DNA from 2 places in the Streptomyces coelicoflavus genome. Region 2 is predicted to be linked to the other one. Evidence: riboswitches for the same ligand, from Rfam matches in the RefSeq annotation. Region 2 holds a riboswitch; the other holds the start of a gene.
The links. Region 2 has a riboswitch for S-adenosylmethionine ahead of OHA99_RS27305 (aminotransferase class V-fold PLP-dependent enzyme). Riboswitches for the same ligand answer to the same signal wherever they lie in the genome.
Positions count from the first base shown of each region.

Region 1: linked by a shared signal. The riboswitch ahead of thrC (threonine synthase) and the one ahead of OHA99_RS27305 (aminotransferase class V-fold PLP-dependent enzyme) in region 2 are both predicted to bind S-adenosylmethionine.

Region 1 is NZ_CP108218.1:4,669,329-4,683,965, reverse strand. It holds gene OHA99_RS20885 (NADH:flavin oxidoreductase) at 1-821, opposite strand, end outside; gene groL (chaperonin GroEL) at 1,029-2,654, opposite strand; gene OHA99_RS20875 (cold-shock protein) at 2,982-3,185, opposite strand; gene OHA99_RS20870 (MoaD/ThiS family protein) at 3,593-3,868, opposite strand; gene thrC (threonine synthase) at 3,865-5,157, opposite strand; SAM riboswitch class I at 5,175-5,322, opposite strand; gene OHA99_RS20860 (glucosyl-3-phosphoglycerate synthase) at 5,485-6,429, shown strand; gene OHA99_RS20855 (hypothetical protein) at 6,440-7,156, opposite strand; gene OHA99_RS20850 (trehalose-6-phosphate synthase) at 7,303-8,706, shown strand; gene otsB (trehalose-phosphatase) at 8,736-9,608, opposite strand; gene OHA99_RS20840 (DUF3263 domain-containing protein) at 9,644-9,877, opposite strand; gene OHA99_RS20835 (extracellular solute-binding protein) at 9,916-11,133, opposite strand; gene OHA99_RS20830 (ROK family protein) at 11,290-12,300, shown strand; gene nagA (N-acetylglucosamine-6-phosphate deacetylase) at 12,300-13,445, shown strand; gene OHA99_RS20820 (1-phosphofructokinase family hexose kinase) at 13,601-14,533, shown strand; gene OHA99_RS20815 (carbohydrate-binding protein) at 14,575-14,637, opposite strand, start outside.
Region 2 is NZ_CP108218.1:6,094,837-6,109,473, forward strand. It holds gene OHA99_RS27295 (cytochrome bc complex cytochrome b subunit) at 1-1,510, shown strand, start outside; gene trpD (anthranilate phosphoribosyltransferase) at 1,653-2,717, shown strand; SAM riboswitch class IV at 2,795-2,911, shown strand; gene OHA99_RS27305 (aminotransferase class V-fold PLP-dependent enzyme) at 3,073-4,485, shown strand; gene OHA99_RS27310 (glycerate kinase) at 4,410-5,660, opposite strand; gene OHA99_RS27315 (SLC13 family permease) at 5,671-7,086, opposite strand; gene OHA99_RS27320 (response regulator transcription factor) at 7,171-7,833, opposite strand; gene OHA99_RS27325 (HAMP domain-containing sensor histidine kinase) at 7,830-9,197, opposite strand; gene OHA99_RS27330 (small secreted hydrophilic protein) at 9,256-9,540, opposite strand; gene OHA99_RS27335 (Lrp/AsnC family transcriptional regulator) at 9,728-10,009, opposite strand; gene OHA99_RS27340 (rhomboid family intramembrane serine protease) at 10,006-10,776, opposite strand; gene OHA99_RS27345 (hypothetical protein) at 10,933-11,172, shown strand; gene OHA99_RS27350 (NYN domain-containing protein) at 11,235-12,578, shown strand; gene OHA99_RS27355 (C40 family peptidase) at 12,810-13,853, shown strand; gene OHA99_RS27360 (NlpC/P60 family protein) at 14,136-14,637, shown strand, end outside.

The DNA.
Region 1 (14,637 bases), 1.4 Mb from region 2:
CGGCGGGTGGAGGCGTGGAAGGCGTCCACTCCGGCCGAGGCGAGCGGGGCGAGGATGGCCTCCAGCTCCTGGGGGGTCTCGGCGAGACGGGCGTCGTAGGCCTCCTGCTTCCACTGGGAGTAGCGGAAGATCACGGGGAAGTCCGGGGAGACGGTCTCCCGTACGGCGGCCACGATCTCGGCGGCGAACTTCGCCCGGGCCACGGGGTCGCCGCCGTAGGCGTCGGTGCGGCGGTTGGTGCCGGACCACAGGAACTGGTCGACCAGGTAGCCGTGGGCGCCGTGGATCTCCACGCCGTCGAAGCCGATGCGCTCGGCGGCCGCGGCGGACTCGGCGAAGGCGCCGATGACGTCGTCCAGGTCGCGCTGGGTCATCACCCTGCCGGTGGGCTCGTCCGCGCCGATGCGCAGGCCGGACGGGCCGACGGCGGGGGCGTCCGGGAAGGGCTGGTCCCCGGCCTTGCGGACCATGCCGATGTGCCACAGCTGCGGCACGATCGTGCCGCCCGCCGCGTGCACCGCCCCGGCGACCTTCGCCCACCCGGCGAGCTGCTCCTCACCGTGGAAGCGCGGCACGCGGTCGCTCTGCCCGGCGGAGTCGTGGCCGACGTAGGTGCCCTCGGTGACGATCAGTCCGACTCCGGCGGCGGCGCGGCGGGAGTAGTACGAGACCACGTCCTCGCCGGGGACGCCGCCCGGGGAGAACATCCGGGTCATCGGGGCCATCGCGATGCGGTTGGGCACGGTGAGGCCGTTGATGGTGGCCGGGCGGGCGAGGAGCTGGGCGGCGCGGGTGGCGGCCTCGGCGGGGGTGACGGTCACGTGGGGGCTCCTGAGGTGGGTACCGATTGGTATGTGCGCGCGCATGCAACGCACTCCCACGGGAACGGGACCGCCCCGCCGGACCATTCCGCCCGGCGCCCCGATGTGAGCCTGCCCACAGCCGGAGACGCCCGAGGGCGGCACCCCCCTCTCGGGAAGTGCCGCCCTCGGTCCGTACCGGACGGTCGATCAACCGGAACCGGTCGATCAGAAGTCCATGTCACCGCCCGGCATGCCGCCCGGGGCGCCCGCCGCGGCGGCCTTCTCGGGCTTGTCGGCGATGACGGCCTCGGTGGTGAGGAACAGCGCGGCGATGGAGGCGGCGTTCTGCAGCGCGGAACGGGTCACCTTCGCCGGGTCGATGATGCCCTCGGCGATCATGTCGACGTACTCACCGGAGGCGGCGTTCAGGCCGTGGCCGACGGTCAGGTTGCGGACCTTCTCCACGACGACGCCGCCCTCGAGACCGCCGTTGACGGCGATCTGCTTCAGCGGGGCCTCCAGGGCGAGCTTCACGGCGTTGGCGCCGGTCGCCTCGTCACCCGACAGCTCCAGCTTCTCGAAGACCTGGGAGGCCTGGAGCAGGGCCACGCCACCACCGGCGACGATGCCCTCCTCGACGGCCGCCTTCGCGTTGCGAACGGCGTCCTCGATGCGGTGCTTGCGCTCCTTGAGCTCGACCTCGGTGGCGGCACCGGCCTTGATGACGGCCACGCCGCCGGCCAGCTTCGCCAGACGCTCCTGGAGCTTCTCGCGGTCGTAGTCCGAGTCGCTGTTCTCGATCTCGGCGCGGATCTGGTTGACCCGGCCCTGGACCTGGTCGGCCGAGCCGGCGCCGTCCACGATCGTGGTCTCGTCCTTGGTGATGACGACCTTGCGCGCGCTGCCCAGCAGGTCCAGCGAGGCGTTCTCGAGCTTGAGGCCGACCTCCTCGGAGATGACCTCGCCGCCCGTGAGGATGGCGATGTCGCCGAGCATGGCCTTGCGGCGGTCGCCGAAGCCCGGGGCCTTGACGGCGACGGACTTGAAGGTGCCGCGGATCTTGTTGACGACCAGGGTCGACAGGGCCTCGCCCTCGACGTCCTCGGCGATGATCAGCAGCGGCTTGCCCGACTGCATGACCTTCTCCAGGAGCGGCAGCAGGTCCTTGACGTTGCCGATCTTGGAGTTGGCGATCAGGATGTACGGGTCGTCGAGCGACGCCTCCATACGCTCCATGTCGGTGGCGAAGTACGCCGAGATGTAGCCCTTGTCGAAGCGCATACCCTCGGTGAGCTCCAGCTCCAGACCGAAGGTCTGGGACTCCTCGACGGTGATGACGCCTTCCTTGCCGACCTTGTCCATGGCCTCGGCGATGAGCTCGCCGATCTGGGTGTCGGCGGCGGAGATGGAGGCCGTGGAGGCGATCTGCTCCTTGGTCTCGACGTCCTTGGCCTGCTCGAGCAGGGCGGCGGAGACGGCCTCGACGGCCTTCTCGATACCGCGCTTCAGGGCCATCGGGTTGGCGCCGGCCGCGACGTTGCGCAGGCCTTCCTTGACCAGGGCCTGGGCGAGAACGGTCGCGGTGGTCGTACCGTCACCGGCGACGTCGTCCGTCTTCTTGGCGACTTCCTTGACCAGCTCGGCGCCGATCTTCTCGTACGGGTCCTCGAGCTCGATCTCCTTGGCGATGGAGACACCATCGTTGGTGATCGTGGGGGCGCCCCACTTCTTCTCGAGGACGACGTTGCGGCCCTTGGGGCCGAGCGTCACCTTGACGGCGTCCGCGAGCTGGTTCATGCCGCGCTCGAGGCCGCGCCGCGCCTCCTCGTCGAACGCGATGATCTTGGCCATGTGAAGTGGTCCCTCCAGGACTGGGGGTGATTCCTTCGGACCGCGCCCGCGCCCGCGACGGACGGCTCGCCGACCTTGTGGTTCCTTCCCCACCCGGCCTGCGGGCCTCACCGACCCGGTCCTTCGTTGTCACTCTCACCTTCAGAGTGCTAACGCCAATGATTAGCACTCGCCCCCATCGAGTGCAAGCGCCTCTCGCTGATCCGGCCCGCCGGTCAGCCACCCGCGAACAAGGGGGCGACGGGCGTCCGGGCAGGCCGAAGGGCCCGTACCCCTGGAGGTACGGGCCCTTCGGATGAAGACCGGGTGCTGCGGTGGCCGCGCGTCTCAGGCGCTGAGGCGAACCATGTCGGCCTGCGGGCCCTTCTGACCCTGCGAGATCTCGAACTCGACCCGCTGGCCTTCTTCGAGGGTGCGGTAGCCGTCCATCTGAATCGCGCTGTAGTGGACGAATACATCCGCACCACCGTCGACCGCGATGAAGCCGTACCCCTTCTCCGCGTTGAACCACTTGACGGTGCCCTGAGCCATGCCTAACTCCCCTATTACTGGCCCTTGCACAGATCCGCACTTCGCGAATCCGGGTCAGACCTCGCCCCCTCACGACTGGGGGCGTGCGCCGGAACGCGTCGACCGCGGCTGAATGTATCTGTCCAACTGCCGTCTGCAACAGGTCAATCGGACGAGAAATCTGGACGCGCCCGGTCCGGAATGTGGCGAGAATTCGCCTGAATTCGGGTCAAGTCGGGGCACACAAAGAGAACAAAAGCCACAGAACACGTCCGCACTTTGGCTACTTCTTGTCGGACGGACGGCAGGAATTAACGGTTCCCGTTGTGTCGATCGGGAGCGCGTTCCCCAACTCTACCGCGCTCAACCACATGGAATTGCCCCCTCCGTTTCTCTCACGGAGAGGGCAAGTCACGCTACGACACGTATCAGCCGCCGGCGACCGCCGGGATGATCGAGACACCGGCGCCGTCCGGCGTCGCCGTCTCCAGGCCCTGCTCGAAGCGGACGTCGTCGTCGTTGACGTAGACGTTGACGAAGCGGCGCAGCTTGCCCTGGTCGTCCAGGACGCGGGCGGCGATGCCGGTGTGGTTCTTCTCCAGGTCCGTGATGACCTCCCCGAGGTTGGCGCCGTCGGCGCTCACCTCGGCCTTGCCGCCGGTGTAGGTGCGCAGGATGGTCGGGATGCGAACGGTCACGCTCATGCGAGGCCAGCCTCTCGGAAGGAGTCCAGGTTGGGACGGATCGTGGCGGTGAGGCCGGTGCCGGCCACCGCGTCGAGGGTCTTCAGTCCGTCGCCGGTGTTGAGGACGACGGTGGTGAGCGACGGGTCGAGGACGCCGTTCTCGATCAGCTTCTTCGTCACGCCGACCGTCACACCGCCCGCCGTCTCGGCGAAGATGCCCTCCGTGCGGGCGAGCAGCTTGATCGCGTCCACGACCTGCTCGTCGGTCACGTCCTCCACGGCACCGCCGGTGCGGCGGGCGATGTCGAGGACGTAGGGGCCGTCGGCCGGGTTGCCGATGGCCAGCGACTTGGCGATGGTGTTCGGCTTCTGCGGGCGGACCACGTCGTGACCGGCCTTGAACGCCGTGGAGACCGGCGAGCAGCCCTCGGCCTGCGCGCCGAAGATCTTGTAGGGCTTGTCCTCGACCAGGCCGAGCCCGATCAGCTCCTTCAGCCCCTTGTCGATCTTCGTCAGCTGGGAGCCGGACGCGATCGGCACGACGAGCTGGTCGGGCAGCCGCCAGCCGAGCTGCTCGCAGATCTCGTACGCGAGGGTCTTGGAACCCTCGGCGTAGTAGGGGCGCAGGTTGACGTTGACGAAGCCCCAGCCCTCGCCGGCCGGGTCGCCGATCAGCTCGGAGCAGAAGCGGTTCACGTCGTCGTAGTTGCCCTCGATGCCGACCAGCTCGCCGCCGTAGACGGCGGCCATGACGACCTTGCCCTGCTCCAGGTCGTGCGGGATGAACACGCAGGAGCGGAAGCCGGCCCGGGCGGCGGCGGCACCGACGGCACCGGCGAGGTTGCCGGTGGAGGAGCAGGACAGGGTGGTGAAGCCGAAGGCGCGGGCGGCCTCGATGGCCTGGGCGACGACGCGGTCCTTGAAGGAGTGCGTGGGGTTGCCGGAGTCGTCCTTGACGTACAGACCGCCGGTGACGCCCAGCTCGCGGGCGAGGTTGTCGGCCTGGACGAGCTTGGTCCAGCCGGGGTTGATGTTCGGCTTGGTCGCGACGTCGGCGGGGACGGGCAGCAGGGGGGCGTAGCGCCAGATGTTCGCGGGGCCCGCTTCGATCCGCTTGCGCAGCTCTTCGGTGTCGTAGGCGGAGAAGTCGTAGGCGATCTCGAGGGGGCCGAAACACTCTTCGCAGGCGAAGACGGGTCCGAGCGGGACCTGGTGGCCGCACTCCCGGCAGCTCAGCGCGGCGGCGGGGCCGAGGTCGACGGTGCCGTCGGTGGAGTTCGCGGGGGTTTCGGCAGTCTGCACAGCCATGGAGGCGAGGCCCTTTCTCCTCATCTTCCTCACGACGCATCTCGCCGTGAGACGGATTTGGCACCTTCCCTAGCCGGGAGCCTCGCCACGTCCGTGTGACAAGAGCCGGCTGGAGGGTTGCCGGGGCTTCATCGGGCCGTATCCCTCTGCCCCTCTGGATGAGCGGTATGAAGTTGTTTGACGGTGGTGCGCGCGGCGACCCCGGCATGCGGTGGTCCCACGCGTTGTTCAAGACTGTAACCGAAGGCCAAGGCCGTTGAGATAGTCGTCCGTACCGCGAGATGGATCACAACGGATCACCACGGATCACGAAGGAGACCACCGGACGTGCTGGAAGAAGTCGAGCGCTGGCTGAACGCACGCTCCTGGTCCGCCGGGGACCGGACCGTCCGGCAGCTCCTGTCCGCCAAGCACGCCACCGGGCAGTCGGTCAGCGTGGTGCTGCCCGCCCTGGACGAGGAGGCGACGGTCGGGGACATCGTCACGGTGATCCGGCGGGAGCTGATGCTCCGGGTCCCGCTCGTCGACGAGATCGTGGTCGTGGACTCCGGATCGAGCGACCGTACCTCGGAGGTGGCCGCGGCGGCGGGTGCCCGCGTCGTGCACCGGGACTCGATCCTGCCCCGCATCCCCGCCGTGCCGGGCAAGGGCGAGGTGCTGTGGCGGTCGCTGCTGGTCACCGGCGGGGACATCGTCTGCTTCGTCGACGCCGACCTGCGCGAGTTCTCCGCCGACTTCGTCTCCGGGATCGTCGGCCCGCTGCTCACCGACCCGGACGTGCACCTGGTCAAGGCCATGTACGACCGTCCGCTCGGCGGGGCGGCCGGGCAGGGCGGCCGGGTCACGGAGCTGATGGCGCGCCCGCTGCTCAACCTGCACTGGCCGCGGCTGGCCGGCTTCGTCCAGCCGCTGGGCGGCGAGTACGCGGCCCGCCGCTCCCTGCTGGAACGGCTGCCCTTCCCGGTCGGCTACGGCGTCGAACTGGGCATGCTGGTCGACGCCCTGCACCTGGTCGGCCTGGACGCGCTCGCGCAGGTGGACGTCGGGGTCCGCGTCCACCGCCACCAGGACGGCCGGGCGCTGGGCCGGATGGCCGCCGCGATCTACCGCACCGCCCAGCTGCGGCTGGCCCGCGGCCACCTGGTCCGGCCGACGCTCACCCAGTTCGAACGCGGCGCCGACGGCTTCGAGCCGCGCACCTACGCCGTGGACACCGAGGAACGGCCCCCGATGACGGAGATCGCGGAGTACGCGGCCCGGAAGGCGGCCTGACCCCCGGGTCTCAGCCGGGGACGCCGTCCGACCAGCGCCACCGGCCGCCGGAGTCCAGCTCGCAGGTCAGGTACTCGCCGCCGCGGCCGTGGGTGTGCAGGCCCCGGTGCTTCTTGGCGCAGAACTGGCCGTCGGCGTAGCAGTTGCCGGCCGGGCTCATCAGCTCGCAGACGCCGGAGCCGCCGCCCGAGCCGCCGCCGGTGCCGCCGCCGCCGCTCGTGCCGCCGGTGCCGTCGGCCCGGGTCTTCGAGGGCTTCGGGGTCGGCTTCGGCGTGTGCAGCAGGCGTCCGGCGCAGTCGCGGCCGTCGCGGGGGACGGTGAAGGTCACGGTGCCGGGGCCGCCGCTCTGCGCGCAGACCTTCTCGCCGCTGCCCCAGGAGGAGGCCCGCTGTCCGGTGCCCTGGAGACTCACGGTGTAGTGCACGCCCGCCTTCTTGGCGGCCCCGACGGCCGCCCCGATGCTGCCGCCGGTGAGGTCCGGCAGCGTGACGGCGGTCGGGGTGGGCGTGGGCGCCGGGGTCTCGGTGCTCGGGGACGCCTCGGGGGTGGGACTGCCGCTCGGCGTGGCGGTGGCGGTCGGGGTCGTCGTCGTGGCCGCCGCCTTCGCGCCCGCGTCGCCGTCTCCGTCGCCGCAGCCCGCCAGGGCCAGCGCGCAGGCCGCGATCAGTGCCGCCGGGGCGACGAGTCTGCTCCCGCGCGGGTGTCGCGTGTGTGTACGTATGGGCATGGTTCGCCCACCCCCCAAGAAGTTGAAATGTGCACCGCACATCCTCAGCCCGTTCACAGTTCCCACACAAGACGCGTGACCGAATCGCAGCCGGGGTGACACCGGGGAACGTTTGAGGTTCGGGGGGCCGGGCTAGGTTGAGGCGTATGGCTTCAAGCTTCGGTGCTGCTCAGGTGCTGGTCGCCTCCAACCGGGGGCCGGTCTCGTACGAGGTGCGGGAGGACGGGTCGCTGCACGCCAAGCGGGGCGGTGGCGGGCTGGTCTCGGGACTGTCGGCCATCGGGCCGGACGCGGGCGCGCTGTGGGTGTGCTCGGCGCTCGGCGACGGCGACCGCGAGGCGGTGCGGCGCGGGGTCGGCGAGGACGGCGTACGGATGCTGGACGTGCCGGCCGACGTGCACGCGGACGCGTACAACGGGATCGCCAACTCGGTGCTGTGGTTCGTGCACCACATGCTGTACCAGACGCCCCTGGAGCCGGTCTTCGACGCGGAGTTCCGGCGGCAGTGGGCCTCCTACGAGGCGTACAACCGGGCCTTCGCCGAGGCGCTGGCCGAGGAGGCCGCCGAGGGCGCGGTCGCGATCGTGCAGGACTACCACCTGACGCTGGTGCCGGGGATGCTGCGCGAGCTGCGCCCCGACCTCCGGATCGGCCACTTCTCGCACACGCCCTGGGCCCCGGTCGACTACTTCCGGCTGCTGCCGGACGACATCGCCGAGCAGGTGCTGCGCGGGATGCTGGGCGCCGACCGGCTCGGCTTCCTCACCCGGCGCTGGGCCGACGCGTTCACCGCCTGCTGCGACGCCGTGGTGGGCGGCACGGGCGGCACGGAGATCGGCGTGCACGGGCTCGGCGCCGACGGGGACTTCCTGCGCAAGCGGTCGCACGAGGCGGACGTCGAGGAGCGGATGGCGGCGCTGCGGGAGGAGATCGGCACCGCGCCGGAGGGCGGCGCGCGCCGCACGATCGTGCGGGTGGACCGCACCGAGCTGTCCAAGAACATCGTGCGGGGGCTGCTGGCCTACCGGGAACTGCTGGCCGGGCGGCCGGAGTGGCGCGAGCGGGTCGTGCACGTCGCGTTCGCGTATCCCTCGCGGCAGGATCTCGCCGTGTACCGGGAGTACACGGCCGAGGTGGAGCGGGTCGCGCACGCGGTCAACGAGGAGTTCGGCACGCCGGGGTGGACGCCGGTCGTGCTGAATCTGAAGGACGACTTCGCGCGGTCCCTCGCCGCGTACCGGCTGGCGGACGTGGCGCTGGTCAACCCCGTCCGGGACGGGATGAACCTGGTCGCGAAGGAGGTGCCGCTCGTCTCCGACGCGGGGTGCGCGCTGGTGCTGTCGCGGGAGGCGGGGGCGTACGAGGAGCTGGGCCGGGACGCGGTGGTGGTGAACCCGTACGACGTGGTGGGGACGGCGGACGCGCTGCACGAGGCGCTCGGCCTGCCGGCGGGGGAACGGGCCGAGCGGTCGGAGCGGCTGGCGGCCGCCGGCACCGCGCTGCCCCCGGCGCGCTGGTTCCTGGAGCAGCTGGAGGCGCTGCGCGGCTGACGGGGCCGCCGTTTCCCGACGACGTCGCCTCAGGCCAGCCGGTGTGCGAGGGCCGCCAGCAGGGTCACCACTCCGGCCGGGCCGGGTACCTCGACGTCCGCGCGTTTCCGCAGTTCCGTGACCTCGTCGCTGGCGCTGCAGACCAGGAGGCCCGGGGTGCCCTCGGTGCGGAGGGTGTCGACGGCCGCGTAGGCCGGGAGGTCGCCGAGGTCGTCGCCGGCGAAGAGGACGGAGCCGGCGTCGAGGGAGTGGACGTACGACCTGAGGGCGGCGCCCTTGTCCATGCCGGGCGGGCGCAGTTCCAGGACCATGCGGCCGGGTTCGACGATCAGGCCGTGGCGGGCGGCCAGGTCGGCGAGGGGGGCGCGCAGGGCGTCGAAGGCGGCCTGCGGGTCGGGGGCGCGGCGGGTGTGGACGGCGACCGCGTGGCCCTTGTCCTCCGTCCAGGTGCCCTGCGCCGCGGGCCCGGACCGCTCGAGGAGGCCCGGCAGCGCGGCGCGGACGGCGGCGACGCCGGGGTGCGGTTCGGGCGTGGTGAGGGTGCCGGTGGCGGCGTCCCAGCGCTCGGCGCCGTAGTGGCCGAGGACGACGAGGTGGTCGAGGCCGGGGACGTCCGCGAAGCCGCCGTGGTGGACGGCGACCTCGGCGGGGCGGCCGGTGATCACGGCGACCGAGGCGACCTTCGGGGCCAGGGCGGCGAGCGCCGGTACGGCCCCGGGGTGGGCGCGGGCCCGGTCGGGGTCGGGCACGATCGGGGCGAGCGTGCCGTCGAAGTCGAGCGCGACCAGCGCGCGGCCGGGCTCGGCGAGGAGGGCGTCCAGCCCTTCGCGTCCGGCGGCCGTCGCGGGCGTCGGCAGGGGGTGTGGGGAGTCGTCTCGGGTGGAGTCCTGGTGGCTGCCCATACGGCGAACCTATCCCGCCGGGGCCGAAGCCAACCTCAGCGCTCCGCGCGGCGCGACTCCCGTATCCGGCGCAGGCGGTTGACCGTCACCGGGTCGCAGGCCAGGGCGCGGGGGTCGTCGAGGAGGGCGTTGAGGAGCTGGTAGTAGCGGACGGGGGCCAGGCCCAGCTCCTCGCGGACGGCGCGCTCCTTGGCGCCGGGGCCGGAGAAGCCCCGGCGCTCCAGCGCGAGGATGCTCCGCTCCCGCTCGGCCAGCTCTCCCAGGTCCATGTACGACAACGTAACGCCCGCCACCGACAACGCGGCCGCTACTCCGCGCTGCCGGCCCGCATCGCGGTCGCCTGGATCTCGCCGAGGACCTCCCCGGGGCTGCCGCCGGGGGCGACCGCCTCGCCGATGTGCTTCTTGACGTCCGCGCTGACCGAGGCCCAGGAGGTCTTGCCGACCGGGTACAGCTGGGAGAGCAGCAGTTCGTCCAGGAACGGCTTGAGCTTCTTGTCCTCCGGCGCGGTGCTCATGGTCTGCGAGGCGGAGGTGGTCACGGGCAGCAGACCGTACTCGCGGGAGAAGTCGAGGACGTTCTCCTCGCTGTAGACGAAGTCGAGGAAGTCGCCGATCTCCTCCTGGTGGCCGTTCTTCTTGAAGGCCGTCATCCAGTCGGAGACACCGAGGGTGTTCCTGCTCTCGCCGTCAGCGCCGGGGGTGGTCACCATGCCGTACTTGACGCCCTTGTCGGAGGCCATTTTCATCAGCGAGGGGTGCCCGTTGAGCATGCCGACGTCCCCGTTGGCGAAGGCGTCGAAGGCGGCGGCGCGGTTGAGCTTGCCGGGGGCGACGGGGCCGGTGAGGCCCTTGCCGACCAGCTCGTCGCGCAGCCAGGTGAAGGTGGCGACGTTCTGCGGGGAGTCGACGGAGTAGGTGCCGACGTCGTCGGTGTAGCCGCCCCCGCCGCTGAGCATCCACTGCATCGTCTCGGCCGGGGCCTCCTCGGGGCCCAGCGGCAGGGCGTACGGGTACTTCACGCCCTTGTCCTCGAGCGCCTCGGCGGCCTCGGCGAGGTCGTCCCAGGACTTGGGCGGGGTGACGCCGGCCTCGCTGAAGAGGGTCTTGTTGTAGAAGAGCACCCGGGTGGAGGCCGCGAAGGGCAGCCCGTACTGCACGCCGTTGACCTGGCCGGCGCCGGCCAGCTGGGAGACGAAGTCGGCCTGGACCGGGATGGAGAGCACGTCGTCGGCCCGGTAGAGCAGGTCCTTGTCGGCGTAGTCGGAGTAGGCGCCGATCTGGGCCATGTCGGGCGCCTTGCCCGCCTCGACCATCTCGCGGACCTTGCGGTCGACGTCGTTCCACGAGTAGACGGTGACGTCCACGTGCACGTCGGGGTTCTTGGCCTCGTAGGACTTGACCAGCTCGTCCCAGTACTTCTGGGAGCTGTTCTCCTTGCTGTCGCCGTAGTCGGCGGCGACGAGCCTCAGGGTCACCCCGTCGGAGTCGCCGGTCAGCCCGCAGCCGCCGAGGACCGCCGTCATGCCCAGTGCGGACACCACCGCGATCGTTCCTGTCCTACGCCGCTGCACCCTGTTCCCCAACCCTGACTGCTCGTTCGTGCGTTCGCTTAGCAGATTAAGGTCTACACCACCGCAGTGGACTAGACCTCTCCCGGGTGTACGGGCCACACTGTCCCCGTGAGACATGTCATCGCCCTCGATGTGGGCGGCACCGGGATGAAGGCCGCCCTGGCGGGGCCTGGGGGCGAGCTGCTGCACCAGGCGCGCCGGGCCACCGGCCGTGAGCGGGGACCCGAGGCGGTCGTGGCGGGCATCCTGGACTTCGCCGCCGAACTGCGGGCCTACGGCGCGGACCGGTTCGGCGAGCCGGCCAGTGCCGCCGGCGTCGCCGTCCCCGGCATCGTCGACGCCGAGCGGGGCGTCGCCGTGTACGCGGCCAACCTCGGCTGGCGCGACGTCCCGCTGCGGGCGCTGCTCGGCGAGCGGCTCGGCGGTATTCCGGTCGCCCTCGGGCACGACGTGCGCACCGGCGGGCTCGCCGAGGGCCGGATCGGTGCCGGGCAGGGCGCCGACCGGTTCCTGTTCGTGCCGCTGGGCACCGGCATCGCGGGCGCCATCGGCATCGACGGCCGGGTCGAGGCCGGCGCGCACGGCTTCGCGGGCGAGATCGGCCACGTCGTCGTACGCCCCGGCGGCATCGCCTGTCCGTGCGGGCAGCGCGGCTGCCTGGAGCGGTTCGCGTCCGCGTCGGCGGTCAGCCAGGCGTGGGCCCAGGCCTGCGGCGACCCCGGGGCGGACGCGGCCGACTGCGCCAAGGCCGTCGAGTCGGGGGACGCCCGCGCGCTCGCCGTGTGGCAGGACGCCGTGGACGCGCTCGCCGACGGGCTGGTCACCGCGCTCACCCTGCTGGACCCGCGTGTCCTGATCATCGGTGGCGGCCTCGCCGAGGCGGGGGAAACCTTGTTCACACCGCTGCGGGACGCGGTCCGGCGCCGCGTCACCTTCCAGAAACTGCCGGAGATCGTCCCCGCCGCACTCGGGGACACCGCCGGCTGCCTGGGTGCCGGGCTGATGGCCTGGGACCTGCTCGACACCGCTGCTCCGCCCGCACCGCCCGCACCGCCCGCTTCGACTCCCACAGCTTCCACGGCTGTCACGGCCGCGACTCCCCCGGAGGTAACCACCTGATGGCCCCAAGCAAGGTTCTCGCCGGTGCCCGGGTGGTACTGCCCACCGGGACCGTGGACGACGGCCGCGTGATCGTCGACGGCACGCGGATCGCGGACACGGCTCCCCCGCAGGCCGAGACCGTCGACCTGTCGGGCCACTGGGTGGTCCCCGGCTTCGTCGACCTCCACAACCACGGCGGCGGCGGCGCCTCCTTCGCCGGCGGCACGGCCGAGCAGGTCCTGACCGGCGTCGAGACCCACCGCCGGCACGGCACCACCACGGTGGTCGCCTCCGCCGTCACCGGTGACCTGGACTTCCTCGCCCGGCACGCCGGGATGCTCGCCGAGCTGGCGCAGCAGGGCGACATCGTTGGCATCCACTTCGAGGGGCCGTTCATCTCGCCCTGCCGCAAGGGCGCCCACGACGAGCAGCTGCTGCGCGACCCGGACCCGGCCGAGGTGCGCAAGCTGGTCGACGCGGCGCACGGCCACGCGAAGATGATGACGCTGGCGACCGAGCTGCCGGGCGGCCTGGACTCCGTACGGCTGCTGGTCGAGCACGGCGTGATCGCGGCCGTCGGGCACACCGACGCGACCTACGAGCAGACCGTGCGGGCCATCGACGCGGGCGCCACCGTCGCCACGCACCTCTTCAACGCGATGCCCCCGGTCGGTCACCGCGCCCCGGGCCCCATCACGGCACTGCTCGAGGACGAGCGGATCACCGTCGAGCTGATCAACGACGGCACGCATCTGCACCCGGCGGCGCTCCAGCTGGCCTTCCACCACGCGGGCGCGGCCCGGGTCGCCTTCATCACCGACGCGATGGACGCGGCCGGCTTCGGCGACGGCCGCTACCGGCTCGGCCCGCTGGACGTCGAGGTCACCGACGGCGTGGCCCGGCTGGTGGAGGGCGGCTCGATCGCGGGCTCCACGCTCACCCTGGACCGCGCGTTCAAGCGGGCGGTGACCATCGACCGGCTGCCCGTGGAGGACGTCGTCGCGGCGATCTCCGCCAACCCGGCACGGCTCCTCGGCCTGGACGACCGCGTCGGCTCCCTGGAACCGGGCAAGGACGCCGACCTGGTGGTCCTGGACGACGCCTTCGACCTGGTCGGCGTCATGCGCCGGGGCGAATGGGTGGTCGATCCCCAACTGGGCTGATCCGTACCCGAGTCCGCTCCGGGGCCGCTCCGGGGCCGGCCGCCACCGGTCGGACCCGGGGACTGGGCCGACCGCCCGCCGTTTGGCATGATCGTGTCGTGGAGCACAGCCCCACGGGCACACCCAGCCGCACACGATCGGGGGAGGTCGGCACGGTGATCCTCACCGTCACTCTCAACACCGCGCTCGACATCACCTACCGCGTCCAGGGCCTCAGGCCCCACGCCTCCCACCGGGTGACCGAGGTGACCGAGCGGCCCGGCGGCAAGGGGCTGAACGTGGCCCGCGTCCTCGCGGCCCTCGGGCACGAGGTGACGGTCACCGGTTTCGCGGGCGGCACCACCGGCGGCGTCGTGCGCGAGCGGCTGACCGGCGTGCCCGGGGTGACCGACGCGCTCGTGCCGGTCGCGGGGGCGACGCGGCGCACCGTCGCCGTCGTCGACGAGCGCACCGGCGACACCACCCAGCTCAACGAGCCGGGACCGGCCGTGGCGCCCGCCGAGTGGAACGCCTTCCAGGAGGCGTACGAGGACCTGCTGACCGGCGCCGCCGCGGTGGCCCTGTGCGGCAGCCTGCCGCCGGGCGTGCCGGTGGGCGCGTACGCCGGTCTGGTGCGGGCCGCGCGCGCCGCGGGCGTGCCGGTGCTGCTCGACACCAGCGGGGAGCCGCTGCGGCGGGGTCTCGCCGCCCGCCCGGACCTGATCAAGCCGAACGCCGACGAGCTGGCCGAGCTGACCGGCTCGCACGAGCCGCAGCGGGCCGCGCAGGCCGCCCGGCGCCGCGGTGCCCGCTCGGTGGTCGCCTCGCTGGGCGCCGAGGGGCTGCTCGCGGTGACCCCGGAGGGCCGCTGGCGGGCCGCACCGCCGGCCCACGTCCACGGCAACCCGACCGGCGCGGGCGACTCCGCGGTGGCGGGCCTGCTCTCCGGCCTGGTGGAGCACCTGCCCTGGCCGGACCGGCTGACCCGCGCGGTCGCCCTGTCGGCGGCGACGGTGCTGGCGCCGGTGGCGGGCGAGTTCGACCGGGCGGCGTACGAGGAACTGCTCGGACGCGGGGTCGCGGTGACGGCGGAGGCGGGCGCGGCCTGAACCCGGCCGGGTGCGCAGCAGGGTCCGCCGCAGGGGCGGACCTAGTCCTTGACCTGGCCCTTCTTCAGGGAGAACTGGTCCAGCAGGACATTGCACTTGTCGCC
Region 2 (14,637 bases):
CCCCGACCACTGGTCGTTCATGCTGGGTGAGGTCTGCCTCTACAGCTTCATCATCATCATCCTCACGGGTGTGTACCTGACGCTGTTCTTCCACCCGTCGATGAACGAGGTCACGTACCACGGCTCGTACGTCCCCATGCAGGGACAGCTGATGAGTGAGGCGTACAAGTCGACGCTCGACATCAGCTTCGACGTGCGTGGCGGTCTGCTGATCCGGCAGATCCACCACTGGGCCGCGATCATCTTCCTCGCCGGCATGTTCGTGCACATGATGCGCGTCTTCTTCACCGGCGCGTTCCGCAAGCCGCGTGAGATCAACTGGCTGTTCGGCTTCCTGCTGTTCGTCCTCGGCATGTTCACCGGTTTCACCGGTTACTCGCTCCCGGACGACCTGCTCTCCGGCACCGGTGTCCGCTTCACCCAGGGCGCGATCCTGTCGATGCCGATCGTCGGCACCTACATCTCGATGTTCCTGTTCGGCGGGGAGTTCCCCGGGACCGACTTCGTCGCCCGGTTCTACTCGATCCACATCCTGCTGCTGCCGGGCATCATGCTCGGGCTCGTGGTCGGCCACCTGATCCTGGTCTTCTACCACAAGCACACGCAGTTCGCGGGTCCCGGCAAGACCAACAAGAACGTCGTCGGCATGCCGCTGCTGCCGGTGTACATGGCGAAGGCGGGCGGCTTCTTCTTCCTGGTCTTCGGTGTCATCGCGGCGGTCGCCGGCATCGTGTCGGTCAACCCGATCTGGGCCATCGGCCCCTACCGTCCGGACCAGGTGTCGACCGGCGCCCAGCCCGACTGGTACATGGGCTTCGCCGAGGGTCTGGTCCGTGCCATGCCGGGCTGGGAGATCAACTTCTGGGGTCACACACTGGTCCTCGGTGTGCTCATCCCGCTGGTGATCTTCGGTGTCTTCCTGGCGCTCATCGCCGTCTACCCGTTCATCGAGTCGTGGGTGACCGGGGACAAGCGCGAGCACCACATCCTGGACCGGCCGCGCAACGCGCCGACCCGTACGGCCTTCGGCGTCGCCTGGGTCACCGCGTACATGATCATGCTGATCGGTGGTGGCAACGACATCGTCGCCACGCACTTCCACCTGTCGATCAACGCGGTCACCTGGTTCGTGCGGATCGGGTTCTTCCTCGGTCCGGTCCTCGCGTTCGTCGTCACCAAGCGGATCTGCCTCGGCCTCCAGCGCCGGGACAAGGAGAAGGTGCTGCACGGCCGCGAGTCGGGCATCATCAAGCGCCTGCCGCACGGTGAGTTCATCGAGGTCCACGAGCCGCTCAGCCAGGAGCAGCTGCACACGCTCACCGCGCACGAGCAGTACGAGCCGGCCGAGATCGGCCCCACGGTCGACGAGAACGGCGTCGAGCGCAAGGTGAAGGGCAGCGAGAAGCTCCGCGCCAAGCTCAGCGGCGCCTACTTCGGCGAGGAGTCGCAGATTCCCAAGCCGACCGTCGAGGAGTACAAGGAGATCACGAGCGGCCACGGCCACCACTGACCCTCCAGCGTCGCCACACCACGATCGAAGGGCCCCGTCCGTTCCGCGGACGGGGCCCTTCGACCGTGTCCGGGCTGGATAGGGTGGAAGCGCGATCCACCGTCCACCACTTCTCACGACACACACGATTCAGGAGCGGCTCATGAGCGCTGTGACCCCCGCTGGAGGCGACACCGCGGCGGGCCGCTCCTGGCCCGCCCTGCTGAACGGACTGCTGGACGGCCGCGACCTGTCCGCGGACGAGACCGCCTGGGCGCTGGACGTCATCATGCGCGGCGAGGCGACCGACGCGCAGATCGCCGCTTTCGCGGTGGCTCTCAGATCCAAGGGGGAGACCGTCGAGGAGATCTCCGGTCTGGTCCGCACGATGTACGACCACGCCAGGGTGATCGAGGTGCCGGGGGAGACCGTCGACATCGTCGGCACCGGCGGCGACGGCGCCAAGACGGTCAACATCTCCACCATGTCGGCGATCGTCGTGGCCGGTACGGGGGCCAAGGTCGTCAAGCACGGCAGCCGTGCCGCCTCCTCCGCGTCCGGCGCCTCCGACGTCCTGGAGAAGCTCGGGGTCAATCTGGAGCTGACGCCGAAGCGGGTGGCGGAGGTCGCCGAGGAGGCCGGCATCACCTTCTGCTTCGCGGTGAAGTTCCACCCGGCCCTGCGCCACGTCGCGACGGCCCGCGGCCAGCTCGGCATCCGCACGGTGTTCAACTTCCTGGGCCCGCTGACCAACCCCGCCCGGGTGAGGGCCCAGGCGATCGGGGTCGCCGACGCCCGGATGGCGCCGATCATCGCCGGTGTCTTCGCGGAGCGCGGCCACTCCTCCCTGGTCTTCCGCGGCGACGACGGCCTCGACGAGCTGACCACGACCGCCACCTCCCGGGTCTGGGTCGTGCGGGACGGCCGGGTGACCGAGGAGTCCTTCGACCCGCGCGACGTCGGCCTCGACCTGGTGCCGGTCGAGGCGCTGCGCGGCGCCGACGCCTCCTACAACGCCGACGTCGCCCGCCGCCTGCTGGCCGGCGAGACGGGCCCCGTACGGGACGCGGTGCTGCTGAACTCGGCGGCGGCCCTGGTGGCCCTGGAGCAGGGCGCGGGACCGCTGGCCGGACGGATCAGGGCCGGGATGGACCGCGCGGCCGAGGCGATCGACTCGGGCGCCGCCAAGCAGGTCCTCGACCGCTGGGTGGCCGCCAGCCACAGCTGAGCGGTGCGTGTGACGTGCGTCCCGCGATCCGGACCCGGGTTGCGGGACGCCGATCACTTCCCCTAAGTTTTTCGACAGGTCATGAGTGACAGTCATGAGGCCCCGGCCGACTGTCCGGCAACCCTCCGTCCGTGGCGGGGTGCCCCGGGTGAAGACCAGGTCGTGGACAGCAAGGTCCACGGCAAGCGCGGACCCCTCGCACGCTTTTGAGAAGTGTGGGGCCAGGGGTCCTGGTCGTCCGAGGGAGTCTCCCGTGAACCAGCGAATGCGATAGGGCCGCGAGCCCCGCCTCCGCGCACCTTCTTTCTTCTCTTCACGGCGCGTCGCTCCGCGCCGGTTCTCACGGGAGTCCGTCATGTCCGCAGTCGCCCCTGCCTCCGCCACCGCTGCCTCCGCCACCGCTGTCGCCGCCCCGCTGCCCGTCCTCGGCCGGGACGTCACCGTGCCGCTCGTCACCGGTGGGGAGGTCACGTACGCCGCGCTCGACTACGCCGCCAGCGCGCCCGCGCTCCAGCGGGTGTGGGACGACGTGGCCGCCTACGCCCCCTACTACGGCAGTGTCCACCGCGGTGCCGGGTACCTGTCGCAGCTGTCGACCGACCTGTTCGAGAACGCCCGCGAGACCGTCGCCGGGTTCCTCGGCTGCCGGGACGACGACCAGGTCGTCTTCACCCGGTCCACCACCGACTCCCTCAACCTGCTCGCCGCCGTGCTGCCCGCCGGGAGCCGGGTCTTCGTCTTCGAGACCGAGCACCACGCCTCGCTGCTGCCCTGGCGCGAGGCGGACGTGACGTACCTGGACGCCCCGCGCACCCCCGCGCAGGCCGTCGAGACCCTGGAGCGGGCCCTGGTCGCCCGTGAGCCGTACGGGCCCGCCCTGGTCTGTGTGACCGGCGCCTCCAACGTCACCGGAGAGCTGTGGCCGGTGCGTGAACTGGCCGCCGCGGCGCACGCGCACGGCGCCCGGATCGTGCTGGACGCCGCCCAGCTCGCCCCGCACCACCCGGTCTCGGTGACCGACCTGGACGTGGACTGGGTCGCCTTCTCCGGGCACAAGCTGTACGCCCCCTTCGGCTCCGGCGTGCTGGCCGGGCGCGCCGACTGGCTGCGCGAGGCCGAGCCGTACCTCGCCGGCGGCGGCGCCAGCCGCAGGGTCGGGCGGCGTGCCGACGGCGGGGTGGACGTCGAGTGGCACGACAGCGCCGCCCGGCACGAGGCCGGCTCGCCCAACGTCATCGGCGCCCACGCCGTCGCCTCCGCCTGCAAGGCGCTCACGGAGGCCGGGTTCGACACGCTGGTCGCCCGCGAGGAGCACCTGATCCGGACGGTGCGGGAAGGCCTTGCCGACGTCCCCGAGGTGCGGATCCTCTCCCTCTTCGGCGACGACGCGCCGCGCGTCGGGGTGCTCTCCTTCGTCGTGGACGGCTGGAACAGCTCGCACTTCGCCGCGGCCCTCTCCGCCGAGTACGGCATCGGCGTGCGCGACGGCCTCTTCTGCGCCCACCCGCTGCTGCGCACCCTGCTCGGCAGCGACCCGCAGGCGCAGGGCGAGTGCGGCGCCCCCGAGGCGGCCCCCGGGGAGAAGTCCCTCAACGCCGTCCGGGTGAGCTTCGGCGCGGGCACCCCGGACGAGCACGTCGAGCGGTTCGTGAACGCCGTCAGGGACCTGGTGAGCGACGGCGCCCGGTGGAGCTACCGCACCGTGGACGGCCGGTGCGTGCCCGATACCGCCCCCGGTACCGCCACCGCCCCGGCCGCCGGCGCCTGAGCGGCACGGGCCGCCGGGCCGGGCAGCCGCGACCCCAGCAGGATCATCCGCAGCGCCCGTTCCGTGGCGTCCGTGAGGAGTTCCGAGGCCCGCAGCAGCGCGTCCGCCAGAGCCATCGGCGCCGGCAGGATGCCGTGGCAGGCGTCCACCCCCGGCACCTCGTGCGCGCCCTCGCCGAGCGTGCCGGCCAGGGCGAGGACGGGCCGGCCGTGGAGCTTGGCGCGGCGGGCCACCTCGGCGGGGATCTTGCCGCGCGGCGTCTGGTGGTCCAGGGCACCCTCCGCGGTGAGGACCAGGTCGGCGCGGGCCAGCCGGGCGTCCAGGTCGAGGTGGTCGAGGAGCACGTCGAAGCGGGGCAGCAGCCGGGCCCCGACTGCCGCGAGACCCGCGCCGAGCCCGCCGGAGGCACCGGTGCCGGGGCCGTGGCGCAGGTCGGCACCGGTGACCCCGAGGTCGCGGACGACGACGCGCGCCCAGTTCTCCAGGCCGGCCGACAACTGCTCGACCTGCGCGGGCGTCGCCCCCTTCTGCGGGCCGAACACCCGGGCCACGCCGCGCTCTCCGCACAGCACGTTGAACGGGTTGCAGGCGACGAGCAGCTCGGTGTCCCTCAGCCGGGCGTCCAGGCCGGACGGGTCGATGCGGGCGAGGCGGCTCAGCTCCCCGCCGCCGTGCGGGAGTTCGTGGCCGTCCGCGTCGAGGAGTCGGGCCCCGAGGGCCTGGAGCGCGCCGGCGCCCCCGTCCGACGTACCGGAGTCGCCGCAGCCCACGAGGACGCGTCGCACACCGGTGTCGAGTGCGGCCCGGATCAGCTCGCCGACCCCGTACGTGGTCGTGGCGCCGGGGTCGCGCAGGGCACGCGGGACCAGGGACAGCCCCGCGACGGCCGCCATCTCCACCACCGCCGTGTCCCCGGCGCCGAGCAGCGCGAAGTGGGTGCCGACGGGCTCGCCGACCGGGCCGGTGGCGGCCAGCGCGACCAGCCGTCCGCCGGTCGCCGAGGCCAGCGCGACGGCCGTCCCCTCGCCGCCGTCCACCAGCGGGACGCGGTCGATCTCGGCGTCCGGCAGGACCCGGCGGACGCCCGCCGCGATGGCGTCGGCGGCGGCCTGGGCGGACAGGGACTCCTTGAAGCCACTGGGGGCCACGACGACACGGTTCAGTACGGAGGACATGCGAGCTCCTTCAACGGGTCACGGGTACGCCGAGCAGCGGCCAGACGGCGGTGGCGAAGAACAGGACGAGCGCGGCGGTCAGCGGCGCCAGGACGGCGGACAGCCGCAGCAGGTCGCGCGGGGTGTAGGTGGGGACGCCGGGGACGTCGGAGAAGAGCGTGACCGGCTTGGCGGAGGCCGGCAGCGTGTGGCAGAAGCCGGCCGCCGCCGTGGACGCGAGCGCGGCGGTGACCGGATTGACCCCGGCGCCCACGGCCGCCGCGACGACCAGCGGGACCAGGACCGAGGAGCGGGCCGAGCGGGACTGGAGGACCAGGTGGGCCGCCGTGCTCACCGCCACCACGACCCCGAGGAAGACGGCAGGGCCGACGTGCCCGGGCAGCCCCGACACCAGCCACCGCGCGGCACCGGAGTCGGCGAGCGCGACGCCCATCGCCATGGTCGCCGCCATGAACAGCAGCAGCGACCACGGCACGGTCTTCAGCGCGTCCTTGAGCCCCACGGTGCCCAGGGCGGGGGAGGAGGCGACGACCGCGCCGATCAGTGCCACGACCGCGGGCGACACGTGGTGCAGCGGCTCGCTGCACCACAGGGCCACCACCGTGGCCAGGAGCAGCGCGCAGCGCTTCTCCGCCTGCGTCCACGGTCCGGTGACCGGGCGGTCGCTGTGCCGCTGGATCTCCTCTGCGGTGATGTGGACGGAACCCTCGCGGTCCGCCCGCCGCGTGGTCGTCAGCAGGACCGCCTCGGCGGCGAGGTGGGAGGAGGTCACGGCCAGCGGCAGACCGAGCAGCAGCCACTGGGTGAAGCCGATCCGGTCCCCGGTCGCCTCCCACAGCACCGACACCGTGATCAGATGCGCGCCCGCACCGATCAGGGTCGCCACCGCCGACAGCAGGATCACGGTCGGGAAGAGCAGCGCCAGCATCACGACCAGTCGTCTCCGGTCCGCGAGGGCCTTGGCGAGGGCGAGGAACACGGGCAGCGCGAGCGCCGCCCGGCCGGAGGTGGCCGGCACCGCGAACGCCGTGACGACGAGCGCGGCCGTCGTCAGGTGCGTCAACTGCCGTACGGTGCGCGCCCCGCCGACCAGGAAGGCCGCCGCCCGCCCCGCGAGCCCGGTCCGGGCCACCGCCGCGGCCAGCACGAACGCGCAGATCAGCAGCCACACCGTGGCGTCGCCGAGGGTGCCGAAGAGGGTGTCGCTGCTGATCACGCCGGTCGCCGTCAGCGCGAGTCCGGCGCCCAGCGCGATGTACGTGTCGTCGATCGGCGTACCGATCCAGGCGCAGGTGGCCAGCGCGAACACCGCGAGGGTGAGGCGCGCGTCACCGCCCAGGGCGGGGAAGTTGGCGGGGACCGCCAGCAGCGCGCACAGGGACAGCGCCGCACACAGGGCCGCCGCCAGGCGGAGGTTCAACGTCACGCCCTCGAGGGTTCTCCCGGGCGGTGAGTCCTCAATGAGCCCGACATGAAGGAAACTTCACACCAAATCCGGTTCTCCCGCCGTTCACCCCGGCAGCCGGTACCCCATGCCTCGCACCGTCTCCACCCGCTGCGCCCCCAGCTTCTTGCGCAGCGCCCGCACATAGACGTCCACGATGTTGGAGCCCGGGTCGAAGTCGTAGCCCCACACGTGGGACAGGATCTGCTCCCGCGACAGGACCTGCCCCGGATGCCGCAGGAACAGTTCGAGCAGCACGAACTCACGGGCCGTCAGGTCCACCGTCCGCTGTCCGGCACGGGCCCGGCGGGTGCGCAGGTCCAGGGAGAGGTCGCCGGACCGCAGCACCGTCACCTCGGGCGCCCTGGCCGCCGTACGCAGCCGCAGCCGTACCCGGGCGAGCAGCTCCTCGAAGCGGAACGGTTTGGTCATCCAGTCGTCGGCGCCACCCTCCAGGCCGGCCACCGTGTCCCGTACGGAGTCCCTGGCGGTCAGCACGATCACCGGGGTCGTCACCCGGGACTCGCGCAGTTCGCGCAGGACCGTGAAGCCGTCCCGGCCGGGCAGCCCGATGTCCAGGACGACCAGGTCGAACCGGCCGGTGAGGGCGTACTCGTAGGCGGCGTCGCCGTCGGCGACCGCGGTGGTGGTGAAGCCGTTGGCGCGCAGGCCCTTCTCGACGAAGGAGGCGATGCGGTCCTCGTCCTCGACGATGAGGATGCGGTTCATGGTCGTGCCTCTTCCAGAGTGAGTACGAAGGTGGCCCCGCCGCCCTCCGTGGGGTGCAGGCCGACCCGGCCGCCGTGGCCCTCGGCGATGGCCCGCACGATGGACAGCCCGAGCCCGGCGCCGGTGCCGCGCACCCCGCGCCGTGCGGTGCCGCGCCGGAACCGCTCGAAGATCACCTCGGCGTCCTGCGGCTGGACGCCGGGTCCCGAGTCGGCGACGTACAGCTCGATGCGCGGGCCGTCGGCGCGGGACCCCATGCGGATCCGCTGTCCCGCCGTGGTGTGCTGCACGGCGTTCTGCGCCAGCTGCACCATGGCCTGGGTGATGCGCTGGGGGTCGAGAAGGACCTCCCGGTCGGCGACCCCGTCCAGCACCCACTCCCGGTCGCCCAGGGTGCGGGCCTTGACGTAGACGTCGGCGGTCAGTTCGGCGAGCTGGACCGGCTCGGGGGTGACGAAGTCGGGGCGTTCGGCCTTGGCGAGCAGCAGCAGGTCCTCGACGATGCGGCTCATCCGGTCCAGTTCGTCGGTGACGAGGCGGACGGTCTCCTCGCGCTCCGCCGGATCGTCGCCCATCAGCTCCAGGTGGCCGCGCACGATGGTGATCGGGGTGCGCAGTTCGTGGCCCGCGTCGTCGACGAACCGGCGCTGGGTGGCGAAGGCGCGCTCCAGGCGGTCCAGCATCGCGTTGAAGGTCTCGGCGAGCGCCGCCACGTCGTCGCGGCCGTGCACCGGGATGCGCCGGGTCAGGTCCTGCTCGGTGAGCTGGGCGGCGGTCGTGCGCACCAGCCGTACCGGTTTCAGGATGCGGCCCGCCACCACCCAGGCGATGCCGGTCGTCATCAGCAGGGCGACGCCGGAGATGGCGAGCAGGACACGGAACACCTCGTCGGCGCGGGCCTGTTCGCGCCCCGGGTGGAAGGCGACCACGAACGCGGCCGCCGGTTCGCCGCCGTAGCGGGCCACGGTGACCTTGGCCCAGCGGATCTCGCCCTCGGGCCGGTCCAGGGTGCCGGAGGAGTCGGGGGAGGCGTAGATGCGGCGCCGGGCGTCGGCGTCCTCGTGCAGGGGACGGTCGACCGGGATCTCCCGCTGCTGGATGATCTGCGTGGGCCTGCGGCTGCCGACCTCGCCGACCAGCCCGACCAGCTCCTCGTCCAGGTCGGCGTACTGCCGCTCCAGGAAGACCCGCAGCAGCCGCCCCGGGTCGGTGAACGGGCGGCCGGTCTCCGGGTCGAAGCCCTGCTCCTCGAAGTTGGCGAACTCGCCGGCCTCCTGCGCGAGCAGGCCGCTGATCCGCTGGTCGGTGTCGCGCAGCAGGATCGAGCGGGTGGTCGCCGCGACCGAGGCCAGCGCGACCGCCATCACGAGCAGCAGCCACAGCAGGATGCGGACCCGGGCCGAGACCCGGCGGCGCTCGCGCTCACCCGTCGCCGGGGCCGTCGTCGGCGTCCTGGCCCCGGTCGTCGTCATCGTCGTCATCCGAAGGGCCGTCGGTGACCGGCGGCCGCGTCACCACCTGGTCGCTGGGCGTCGGCTCGGGCGAGGAGGACGTCGGCGCCGGGGTGGGGGAGCCGCTCTCCAGCTCCACCTTGGCCGGGACCTTGGGCTCCTGCGGGTTGTCGGTCAGGGCGAAACTGGTCGCGGCGATGCCGAGGGGGATCAGGACGACGGCCGCGAGGGCCGCCATGCGGCGGGAGAAGACCATGGGGTGGATTCTGCGCGAGGTTTCCGGCGGGCCGGATGAGTCCTGGATGAAGGACCCTTCATGTCAGTCGGCGGATTGCTGCGGGTCCGCTGTGGCTGGTCGCGCCCACGCGGCGGAGCCGCACATTCGATACAGCCCCGCGCCCCTGAAGGGCACGCCCCTTCGGGGCGCTTCCCGCTCGGGGCGATCAGTTGTCCAGGCCGATCGCGAACGCCGCTTCCAGGTCGTGCTGGGAGTACGTGCGGAAGGCCACGTGGGTGTCGGTGCCCTCCACGCCGGGGATCTTGCTGATCCGGCCGGGGATGACGTCGGCCAGGTCCTCGTGCTTGCTCACCCGCACCATGGCGATCAGGTCGTAGGTGCCGGTGACGGAGAAGACCTCGCTGACGCTCTCCAGCGCGGCGATCTGCTCCGCGATCTCGGGAATGCGGTCCACGCTGGTCTTGATGAGGACGATCGCGCTGATCACGGCTGGTTCTCTCCCTCGGGCGCCGCCACTGGAACGCCACCAACTGTAGTCGTACGCCCGAACCGCACCCAGGCGAAGGCGAAGCCGAGACCGAATCCCACCAGGTGGGCGAGGTAGGCCACCCCCGGGCCGTCGCCGGCCCGCCCCGCCGCCAGCCACTGGAGGGAAACCCAGAACGGCAGCACGACCCAGGCCGGGAAGCGCAGCGGCAGGAAGAAGAGGAAGGGCAGCAGGCTGGTCACGCGGGCCCGCGGGAAGAGGAACAGGAAGGCGCCGAGGACCGCGGAGATCGCCCCCGAGGCGCCGACCAGGGACTCCTGGGAGTGGGCGTTGGCGCCCGCGTAGCCCACCAGGGCCAGGTAGCCGCAGCCGAGGTAGAACAGGGCGAACTGGAGCCGGCCCATCCGCTGCTCGGTCATCGCGCCGAAGACGTAGAGGAAGAGCATGTTGCCCAGCAGGTGCACCCAGCTGCCGTGGACGAACAGCGCCGTCGCCGGGGTGAGCGCCGAGCCGGGGGAGTCCTCGAACAGTTCTGCGGGGATCACGCCCCAGCGCCGGAAGTGGGCGCGCTGCGCCGCCAGCAGTTCCTCCCCGGTGCCGTACACCGGATTCAGGCCGGCCGCCGGGCTGAGCAGGAACAGCAGACAGCACAGCGTGATCAGCGTGTACGTCACGGGCGCCGCCCGGCGCCGGGACGGGCCGCCCGGGGCGGGCCTCCTGACCGCCGCGAGCGTTCTGCGGGCCGCCGTGCTCCAGTTGCGGATCATGAATACAGAGCATGACGTAACGGGCGCAACGGACCATAGCGCCTCGCCGCCGTGGACGCGCGGGCGTCGGGTACCCGCCAGGCCGTAGGGTTACGTGCCACACGCACCGGGGGAGCCCGGCGCGTCACCCACACTGGAAGAGAGCGAACAGCCACGATGACGGTTCCCCTGCCGACCGACACGACGCGGTGGCGCTGCACCCTCTGCGGCAACCTCACCCGCTTCGACGTGACCCGGGCCTCGAAGGTCGTCGAGTACGTGCACCTCGACCTGGCCGGCGAGCCGACGGTGGAGGAGCGCGAGGTGCTCAGTGAGACCGTCGAGTCGGTGCGGTGCCGCTGGTGCAACGCCGTGGACCAGGTGGAACTCGTGGACAGGCCGGATGCCGCCTCCTGAGCGGAGCGGCCCCGCACCAGGCGATTCCGGTCCGGGATCGCCCTGAGACATTGGGGTGACGGATGGTGGAGACACACGGCGGGGGGCCGGGCGACGGCGCCGCTGAGGTGCTCGACCGCCCGCTGCCCGACGGCGTGCGCCGCCGGGTCGTGCAGATCGTGTCCGACGGCTTCGGCTCACTCACCCTCGGCGAGCTGCCCGCACAGCTGAGGCAGTATGCCAGGTTCGCCCCGAACCGCCGCGCCAAGTTCGCCGGCAACGCCATGGCCGCCGCCGTGGAGACCGACGCGCTCTTCCGGCAGCGCATCGGCGAGAAGCTCCGCGACGCCCAGCCGGAACTGGCCGGCGCCCTGGACACCGGGTCCGCGCCCCCGGCCGCCGACCCCTTCGACGTGGCCGCCGCCGCCTACGTGCTGCGCCCGCACGGCTGGGTCAAGCTGGTGACCGCCGCCGGCGAGGAGGCGCAGCGCGCGGACGCCGAGCGTGCCGACGAGGAGAGCCGCGCGGAGCTGGAGCGGCTGCACGAGGAGCTGGCCCGGGCCCGGGAGCACACCAGGACCGAGACCGAGCGGCTGCGCGCCGAACTGGACGCGGCGAAGCGGGAGACCGAGTCGCTGCACCGCAAGCTGCGCTCGGCCCTCAGCGACGTCAAGCGCGGCGAGGCCGCGCTGCGCAAGCTCCGGGGCGAGACGGACGCCGTCCGCGCCGAGGCGCACACCCAGGTGTCCGCCGCCGAGAGCGAGACCCGGCGGCTCAAGACCCGCCTGGGAGAGGCCGAGGCCGCGCTGGAGGCCACCCGCAAGGCCGCTCGCGAGGGGCGCAGCGTCGAGGACATGCGCGTCCGGCTGCTCCTGGACACCCTGCTGGACGCCACCCAGGGGCTGCGCCGCGAGCTGGCGCTGCCCCCGGTGGCCGTGCGGCCCGCCGAGACCGTGGACGCGGTCGAGCCCGGCCGGATGACCCCGAAGGACATCGCCAACCGAGCCCTGTCCGAGAACGACCCGGCGATCCTCGACCAGTTGCTGGCGCTGCCCCAGGCGCACCTGGTCGTCGACGGCTACAACGTCACCAAGACCGGCTATCCGCAGATGCCGCTGGAGAAGCAGCGGCTGCGGCTGCTGGGCCAGCTCTCCCAGCTCGCCGCGCAGACCGGCGCCGAGATGACCTGCGTCTTCGACGGGGCCGAACTCGTCGCGCCGGTGCTGCTCGCGCCGCCGCGCGGAGTGCGGGTGCTGTTCTCCAAGCCGGGTGTCACCGCCGACGAACTGATCCGCCAGCTGGTGCGGGCCGAACCGCCGGGACGGCCCGTCATCGTCGTCTCCACCGACCGCGAGGTCGCCGACGGAGTGGCGCGCGCGGGCGCACGCCCGGTGGCGTCTGCGGTGCTCCTCAAGCGGCTTTCCTAGCTCCTCGTTCACTTCCGCACCAACCGTAACGTAGGCGCTCTATGCCCGAATTGACGGAAGCGTCACGCAACGTAGTGTCAGATGGACGTCACTGCAGGTGAGTTGTGGGAAATAACGCGGTGCGTAACCGTGATTTTTCGGCGGAGGATTTGAACTGATCACGAGTGGGTCACTAGGGTCACCCTTCGAACCCTCGAACGGGTGATCCCTCTCAAGAAGGAGCTCGTCTCCGTGGCGTCCCACCGTCGTCCCAAGCAGCCGAGCCGCACGCGCGTGACCGTGCTCACCACCGCTGCCGCCGCCGCTGTCGCTCTCAGCTCCCAGGCCGCCAACGCCGCCCCGAGCGAGAAGCCGAGCAAGGACGAGGTCAAGGCCAAGGTCGACAAGCTCTACGAGGAGGCCGAGCAGGCCACCGAGAAGTACAACGGCGCCAAGGAGAAGCAGGAGAAGCTCCAGAAGGAGATCTCCACCATCCAGGACAACGTCGCCCGCGGCCAGGAGGAGCTCAACGAGCTGCGCGACGGCCTCGGTTCGATGGCGAGCGCCCAGTACCGCTCCGGCGGCATCGACCCCTCCCTCCAGCTCTTCCTGTCCGCCGACCCGGACAACTACCTGGACAAGGCCTCCACCCTCGACCAGCTGAGCGGTCAGCAGGTGGAGGCGCTGAAGAAGATCCAGGTCAAGCAGCGCGACCTCGCGCAGCAGCGCTCCGAGGCCTCCGAGAAGCTCAAGGACCTCTCCGCCACCCGCACCGAGCTGGGCAACAAGAAGAAGGAAGTCCAGGGCAAGCTCTCCTCCGCGCAGAAGCTGCTCAACACGCTCACCGCGCAGGAGAAGGCCGCCCTCCAGAAGGAGGAGAACCGCGCCAACCGCGCCAGCGAGCGCCAGGTCCTCACCGGCGGCAAGTCCACCCCCGCCTCCGGCCGGGCCGCCGCCGCCTTCGCCGCCGCCCAGAGCAAGATAGGCACGCCGTACGTCTACGGTGCCACCGGCCCGTCCTCCTTCGACTGCTCGGGACTGACCTCCTGGGCCTACGCCCAGGCCGGCGTCGGCATCCCGCGCACCTCCCAGGCCCAGACCGGCGCCGGTACCCGCATCTCCTCGACGAGCCAGCTCCAGGTCGGCGACCTGGTCTTCTTCTTCAGCGACCTGCACCACGTCGGTCTCTACGCCGGCAACGGCCAGGTCCTGCACGCGCCGCGCACCGGCACGAACGTCCGCTACGAGTCGATGAGCACCATCGGCGGCCCGTTCATGTTCGGAGTGCGGGTCTGACCGTGTTCGGCACCCGGGCCTGACCGTGTTCGGCACCCGGGCCTGACCGGGCTCGGCGTACGCGCCCGAACCGGCACCGCGCCCGCCACCCGAAGTCACCCCTGCCGTGCCCCCGTTCGGGCGAATCACGGCCGGGTCATGTGACCCCCCGCCCCGCCGGTGACCTGCGTCAGCGGCGGGGCGTCGCGCTGTGCGGCCCCGGAGGTCGTTGGCCGGTGCCCCGCCGCGGGGTTACTGTCTGCCGCGTTTCCCCGTCCGCCAGCGGAAGGAGTGCGGCTTCCCGTGGGGTCCCATCGCCGCCTTGCACCATCCGGGTTCGACCGTGGCTCCACCGCCGCCGTCGGCCTGCTCTCCGTCGCCGCCGCACTCCTGGGCGCCGTACCGGCCACGGCCGCCCCGCACGACGACCGGCGGGCGGAGGTGGACCGGCTGCACACCGAGGCGGAGCAGGCGACCGAGGCCTACAACAAGGCCGACGCGCGCACCGAGGGGCTGCGCGAGGAGGTGGCGACCGCGCAGGACTCCATCGCCCGGCAGCAGCAGCACATCAACACCATGCGGGACGCGCTCGGTTCGCTGGCCGGCGCCCAGTACCGCTCGGGCGGCGTCGACCCGTCCCTCGCGCTGCTGCTCTCCGCCGAGCCGGACGACTACCTCGACCGGGCCTCCGTGCTGGACCGCATCACCACCCGCCAGGCGGGCGAGCTGCGGGAACTCCAGCAGGCGATGCGCGACCTCGCCCAGGACCGTGCCGAGGCGGCCCGCAAGCTCACCGAGCTGGAGG